DNA from 2 places in the Paenibacillus sp. FSL F4-0122 genome. Region 2 is predicted to be linked to the other one. Evidence: riboswitches for the same ligand, from Rfam matches in the RefSeq annotation. Region 2 holds a riboswitch; the other holds the start of a gene.
What was found. Region 2 has a riboswitch for cyclic di-GMP ahead of MHH49_RS20265 (thiamine pyrophosphate-binding protein). Riboswitches for the same ligand answer to the same signal wherever they lie in the genome.

Region 1: it holds a riboswitch for cyclic di-GMP, as region 2 does, so the genes downstream of both, MHH49_RS07480 (choice-of-anchor A family protein) here and MHH49_RS20265 (thiamine pyrophosphate-binding protein) in region 2, are expected to answer to the same signal.

The regions. Positions count from the first base shown of each region.
Region 1 is NZ_JBBODI010000001.1:1,767,237-1,770,946, reverse strand. It holds gene MHH49_RS07490 (ASCH domain-containing protein) at 197-610, shown strand; gene MHH49_RS07485 (hypothetical protein) at 807-1,199, opposite strand; cyclic di-GMP riboswitch class I at 1,696-1,786, shown strand; gene MHH49_RS07480 (choice-of-anchor A family protein) at 1,895-3,710, shown strand, end outside.
Region 2 is NZ_JBBODI010000001.1:4,681,420-4,685,129, reverse strand. It holds gene MHH49_RS20275 (helix-turn-helix transcriptional regulator) at 1-239, shown strand, start outside; gene MHH49_RS20270 (methyl-accepting chemotaxis protein) at 361-1,611, shown strand; cyclic di-GMP riboswitch class I at 1,786-1,882, shown strand; gene MHH49_RS20265 (thiamine pyrophosphate-binding protein) at 2,038-3,678, shown strand; gene MHH49_RS20260 (carboxymuconolactone decarboxylase family protein) at 3,689-3,710, shown strand, end outside.

The DNA.
Region 1 (3,710 bases), 2.9 Mb from region 2:
TTGATATTTAGAACTTTTGTTTGTATATAATAAAAATGAATGTTCTTATTTTTAGAGGCGATCAATCATGGAAATGAGTATTGACCAAACGGTTGGGATTATTTATCAAGTCTAGGAGAGCAAGATTACACAACGCGAGATCGAGATCCGTGACATCCGTGACAAACGTCCAACATAAACAAAGGGGATAGATATCATGCGGTGTATAACAATACGGCAGCCTTGGGCGACCTTAATTGCTCTTGGTGAAAAAGAGTTTGAAACTCGTTCATGGAGAACAGCCTACCGCGGCGAGTTAGGCATTCATGCCGGAATGAGGATTGACAAAAAGATTTGTGAACAGGAACCGTACAAATCAGTATTGGCGAAACATGGCTATACAGCAAATAATTTGCCGACAGGAGCTATTATTGCTACAGGTCAGCTCGCGGGATGTTATGTGGTTACTCCAGAGGTGGATTTAAGGGAATGGATCAATGGGAACGAATATGATTTTGGCGACTATAGCGAAGGACAGTTTGCCTGGAAGCTTGAAGGGGTTCATCCATTAAGCCATCCAATTCCAGCTAAAGGTCGGCTAAGCTTGTGGGAGCACTCTAATCACTTCTGAACAGCGAATGATATTTTTAATGTAATTTTTATGTGCCTATCAGCTTTTTTTCAGGTTCGAGGTATATATTGAAGACACCAAACACCCCCCAGTGTTTTGTGGTATATCTCTCTCAGGTCTTGCCAACTCCCATGGTAAGGCCTATTTTTTTGTTCGCTAATTGATGGGGGGAGAGTAGAGCGGCTTCTATACAGCTTTATTTAATTTGAAACTGTTCTTCGTAACTCTTAAAAGAGGAAATATCCAGCCCTAGGTATCTGCGCATATGGATGGCAGCCTGAGCCGCAACAATGTCATTCAACAGCAGCATTCGTTCGTGATAGCCACGACATATATACTTGGCTTCAATTCCCGTATTAAGTCTGTTTTGCTCATACACCTTGATTCCCCGTCTTCTCATTTCTGCACGAACATCCCTTAGATCTGTTGTAGCTACTGCAGCAGCTGTTCCAAGCACCTCCAGATAAGGGGCGGGTGTTCGTAAGTGTGTAGATAAAATGGCGGAGTCCCGTTCGAAAGCTGATAAAATCATCGGAAGCAATAAATAAGATTTCACCAGCATGTTGTCCCTGCTTTCTGCTCTATGCATGAATCTCATCACCTCTAATAGGAACGTATATTCGTATTCTACCCCGATATTCCAAAAATAATCAATGGTATTTCTAAACAGCTTATCCAATGTGATTAAATTCACAACTAAATAACGAAGAATAAATTATATTAAAATTGTAATAATAAAAATTAATGTATCGGACGTACATAAAGGAGAATTATGATGGAAAAAGAGGGCAGCCTCCAGCGTGGATTGTTTTTTGGTTTAATTCTGAGTGTTCCCTTATGGATATCCATATTGGGCTATATACAGTTACTTTAAAATTTAATGAAAAACCTTATGCGAAGCGCCTTTAGGCGCTTTTTTTTGTATGGTAATAATGAGCGGAATCATCGAAAGGAATTGATTGACAATTGTGGGTGTCGGGCGCTAAACTGTTATTAATTCAAAAAGTATTAAAAGTCATAGACGGTTATTGGAGAGAATGCTTCGGCTACCAGTTCTGGACTTGCAGTGTAATACATATATATAGTCATGATAATAGCAAACCGTCTGAAAGGGCGGGACGCAAAGTCCAGGAGTCTAAAGTGTCTTAAAGGCACAATGACCGTCCGACTGCCATGAGAAGGGAATTCCACTTCTTTTTGGCGGTCTTTTTTGTTGTTAGGTCCTTTAGAGTTTCTGGTAATTATTCTGATTAATATAAATCATAGTTTTAGGAGGTGTGCCATTTGAAAAGAAGAATAAGACCGTTACTCTCGCTTGTATTAGCTGGGATTTTGACGGTAGGTAGTGGGCTTTCCTCATTAGGAGCTGGAGTTGCTGGAGCTAGTAGTTCTTCTACATTGGGAATTGCAGGGGTCTACAACGTGTTTATTCTAGGGGATATAACAACGGTTTCGGATACGGAAGGAAGGTTTGCTGCTGGAGGTAACGTTAACTTAACCAACTATAGTGTTGGAGATAGGTTGACCGCTGCTGAGGTTTCCTTGACTGACACACTTGTTGTTGGAGGGAATCTTACTTTCAACGGAGGTACTGTTTATGGGAATATCGTGCACGGGGGAGATTTTTCAGGGAATGTAACGCTCCTCAAGGGAGGTACAAAAAGACAGGGGAGTACGATTGACTTTTCAGCCGTAGGTCAGTCTTTGAAGGACAAATCAGCAGAACTTGCAGCATTGCCGGCGAATGGAACAACAGTGTACCAATATGGCAGTCTTACCCTGACAGGTACAGATCCTGCGGTCAATGTTTTTAATGTTCCAGGAGATAACGTCTCTAATACCTACGGAATTACAATAAATGTTCCTTCAGGATCTACAGCAATTATTAATATTGATGGTTCTAACGTAAAAATGAAAAACTTCGGATTTCTACCTAATAACGTGTTGAACAGCAAGAAAATTTTGCTTAACTTTAGCCAAGCTGCGTATATTGATATGGCAGGCATAGGTGTAATGGGAAGCATACTTGCCCCCTATGCTCATGTTGATTTTATTAATGGTCAGATTAACGGTACTTTAGTGGCGGCTTCACTCAAAGGGACTGGTGGTGGTGAATTTCACCACTATCCATACGATGGTGATGAACCTGGACCAACGCCGACACCAACGCCAACAGTGACACCAACGCCAACGCCAACAGTGACACCAACGCCAACGCCGACAGTGACACCAACGCCAACGCCGACAGTGACACCAACGCCAACGCCGACAGTGACACCAACGCCAACGCCGACAGTGACACCAACGCCAACGCCAACAGTGACACCAACGCCAACGCCAACAGTGACACCAACGCCAACGCCGACAGTGACACCAACGCCAACGCCGACAGTGACACCAACGCCAACGCCGACAGTGACACCAACGCTAACGCCAACAGTGACACCAACGCCAACGCCAACAGTGACACCAACGCCAACGCCGACAGTGACACCAACGCCAACGCCAACAGTGACGCCAACACCAACACCATGTCCGACACCGACGCCAACGCCTACGTCAACACCAACAGTGACGCCGACACCGACGCCAACAGTGACACCAACACCAACACCGACACCGACAGTGACACCAACACCAACACCGACACCGACAGTGACGCCAACACCAACGCCGACGCCAACAGTGACACCAACGCCAACGCCGACAGTGACACCAACGCCAACGCCAACAGTGACGCCGACACCAACGCCAACGCCAGAAGCAACACCGACACCGACGGTAACACCAGAAGCAACACCGACACCGACGGTAACGCCTGAAGCAACACCGACACCGACGGTAACGCCAGAGGTAACACCGACACCGACGGTAACGCCTGAAGCAACACCGACACCGACAGTAACACCAGAAGCAACACCGACACCGACGGTAACGCCAGAAGCAACACCGACACCGACGGTAACGCCAGAGGTAACACCGACTCCAGAGGTAACGCCTGAAGCAACACCGACACCGACAGTAACACCAGAAGCAACACCGACACCGACGGTAACGCCAGAGGTAACACCAACTCCAGAGGTAACACCAACGTCGACAC
Region 2 (3,710 bases):
AGGTGAATGAGTCTATTCTTAAAGAATTACAACGTGAAAGATATGTAACTATAACTTTAGTAGAACCCTCTGCTAATACTGGGTGGATGAACGTAGAGGCCGAGTTTAATACTATAGAATCTGCCTGTCGTATCGTACTCTCTTTTTCTCCTTCAGTTATTGTTTTAGCTCCTACCGAACTAGTAGGGATGGTAAAGTCTGCTATTAAAACAATTTCCACAATATATGAGGAATTTTGACATGAATTCTAAATATCTACTACTTAAAGAAGATTTATGACACTTCTCTATAGACCAATGACCTATAAATCCCCTATAATAACACCATTACATAAAATTTAATAAGGGGGACATTTTACCAATGAGCTGGATGCACAAACTTCCGTTAAAACAAAGAATTGTTGCCGGATGTTACCTCGTTGCCGCACTGTTTGCAATTCCTGTCTTAGTTACGTTAATGATTCTAGGTCAATTTCTCGTAGGAATTATACTAGTAGTTGTTCTTGCAGGTCTGACTTTACCTGTTGCTCGCTTCGTGGAGAGAACGCTTACATCATCTTTTGATGATATTGCTAATGTATCTCACAGTATTTCGAAGGGGGATTTCACTAGCAGAGCGGACGAAAATGGTTCAATGGGTGACGTAAGCCGCTCCTTTAACACAATGATTGATAAGCTCAAGAAGATTCTGACCGATGCATCGCAGATCACCCGTCAAGTAATGGATGCAAGCCGCGGAATCGAAGATAAGAACCAGAACCTGAAAATTGTTATGGCACAAGTAGCCTCTTCTTCTACCGAGCTCGCTCTTGGTGCAAATGAAATATCTACGGATATCGCTGATATGACAGAATCCATTAAAGACATTGAGACCAAAGTATCCAATTATACGAACTCCACCAAAGAAATGAACAGACGTTCAATACATACCTTAGAACTTGTTGAGCAAGGGCGCCAATCCGTAGATACACAGGCTGAAGGCATGCGTAAAAACATAGAGGCTACACAAAAAGTGGCTGATACTATTGAAGCTCTCTCACAAAATGCCCGCGGGATTACGATGATCACCAAGACCATCACAGAGATCGCTGAGCAGACCAACCTGCTGTCACTCAATGCCTCCATCGAAGCTGCTCGTGCCGGAGAGCATGGTCGGGGTTTTGCCGTTGTCGCTCAAGAGGTTCGCAAGCTTGCTGAGGAATCTACGGCTTCCACAAAAGAAGTATTCGGTTTGGTCCGCAGCATTGAGTCAGATATTAAACAAGCCATCGATAATATCGCCATCAATGAAGAGGTTGTGCAGGTTCAGAATGAAATGATCACTCAATCTGCCCATATTTTCGCACAAATTGTACAAAGCGTGCAGTACATTACCGAGCAAATCTCTTCATTCTCTGCGGAGAGTGATCTTATGCTAGAAAGTGCCTTGAAAATTTCCAGTGCAATTGAGAATATCTCAGCAATCACCGAAGAAACCGCTGCAGGCACTGAAGAGGTATCGGCGGCTATGAATGAACAGATTAATGCCCTGCAGTCTGTTGCAGAAGAAACGGAAAAAATGACCCAGGCCGTATTTAATCTGCAAAAAACCATTCATATCTTTAAATTCTAGTTCAAAACTATCAACTGCCACCTAAGCTGAGTCTTAGGTGGCAGTTTTTTTCGCGAGACAAAACTTCATCTCTTGGACAAGACTTTCGTCAAATTTCGAGTTTTTTTAGCGGATTATGTTGACAAAAATTAATGAGGAATATATTGTAAAGGAAAATTATTCTTATCAACTATAAATTAATATTGGCAAAATCCTCGAAAGAGGATGACGCAAAACCATGGATCTACAGCCTCATTTTTTCGTTTGAGGCCATGATTGCCAGGTTGCAGAGGAACCAGGACGGCTGAACTATTGTTCAGTCTTAGCGGCGCCTTATGCCACCAACCTGTGCTTACTATAGAGCACAGGTTTTTACTTTTTGAGTATATTGATCTATCGTATCTATTCGGTAGATTAATAACTAATATATATCAAAAAACTTGTGAGGTGTTTCTTTTGAAGACAGTCGCAGATTACATGGCGGAAGCACTACGTAACCTAGGAGTCACCCATTCTTTTGGGATCATTGGCAAATCGATTTGTCCAATAGTTCTAAAGATGGTCGATTACGGTATTGAATTTATTCCCGGCAGACATGAAGCAAGCTCCGGATTCGAAGCAGCAGGGTATGCGCTGAAAACGGGTAACCTAGGCGTAGCATTTGGTACTTCTGGTCCTGGTGGAACTAACCTGCTCACAGCAGCAGCTCATGCGAAAGCTAACAACCTACCTGTCCTGTTTATTACTGGCCACCAATCCATTACAGAGCTTGGAATTCCTCAATGTCAGGACTCCACCTCTTTTCTGGCTGATTTAGCTGATATGTTCAGACCTGCCACCTTGTTCAGTAAATTGGTTGAACGTGGGGATCACTTTGGTACTATTTTTAATCATGCGATTTCTGTGGCCCTGGCCAAACGGGGTCCTGTTCATCTTTGTATTCCTTTTGATGTACAAACTGAAGTATTGGAAGAATGCAATATTGTAATCCCTGAAAGAGAGTCTCTAATTAGTCAAGCTAATATCGATAGAGTCATCGATGCTATTCAAGCTGCTAAGAATCCTTTGATTATTGCGGGTAAAGGAATTAACCGCTCCGGAGCACATAAAGAGCTTGTTCAACTCGCAGAAACTTTTAATATTCCTGTAGTAACATCTCCTGGTGGAAAAGGGGCTATAGTCTGGGATCACCCACTCTATCATGGTCCTATTGGCGTTGGCGGTTCGACCCACGGGGATGATTTATTGAATAAAAGCGATCTGTTTATAGTGCTTGGATCACGTTTAAGTGATATGACCATCTGTAATCTTAAACGGGAGAATCATCCAGCAACTTTAATTCAATTTGATATTGATCCAACCTTTGTCGGAAAAATCCTATTGTCCAAAACAATACCGGTCACTGGGGACCTGCGCGATAATTTGGTGCACTGCCTAAATCATATTGACCCAAGCACAATCACCAAACGTGAGGCTTTGGCCAATGCTGATTATTCAGAAGAGCTTCCAACCCTCAAGAATCTTTCACTGGCTTCAGTAATGAGCACTTTAAGTGATTTGATCCCTTATAATAATTCAATTTTCGTTGATGATGGAAGCCATGGATTCCACGCTGCAAAATGGTACAAGGTTAAGAAACCGGGCAGCTTTGTTTTTGATGCTTATTTTGCTTGCATGGGTAATTCGATCGGCATGGCTATTGGTGCAAAAGTTGCAGCTCCTGAAGAAACTGTCCTCTGCATTACAGGTGATGGTTGTTTCATGATGCTCGGCACTGAGATTAACACCGCTGTCTGCAAAGATATCCCTGTCATCTTTATCGTGGTCAATAATAAGCAACTAGATATGGCTCTTAAGGGTATGGAGAAAACCACAGGTCGTATCGATGGAACTCTATATGAAGTACCAATGGACGCCGTGAAATTCGCTGAATCTCTAGGTGCTAAAGGCTACAAATGTGAGACTGCGGATGAATTCACAGCTGCAATTAAAGATGCGGTAGCTCTAAACCATGTTGCCGTTATTGAACTACTAACAGACCGTGATGAAGTCCCTCCGACTGCACACCGTACTTTGAACCTAAACTAGGAGGCTAACCATGAAGGAAAATATCAACAGTG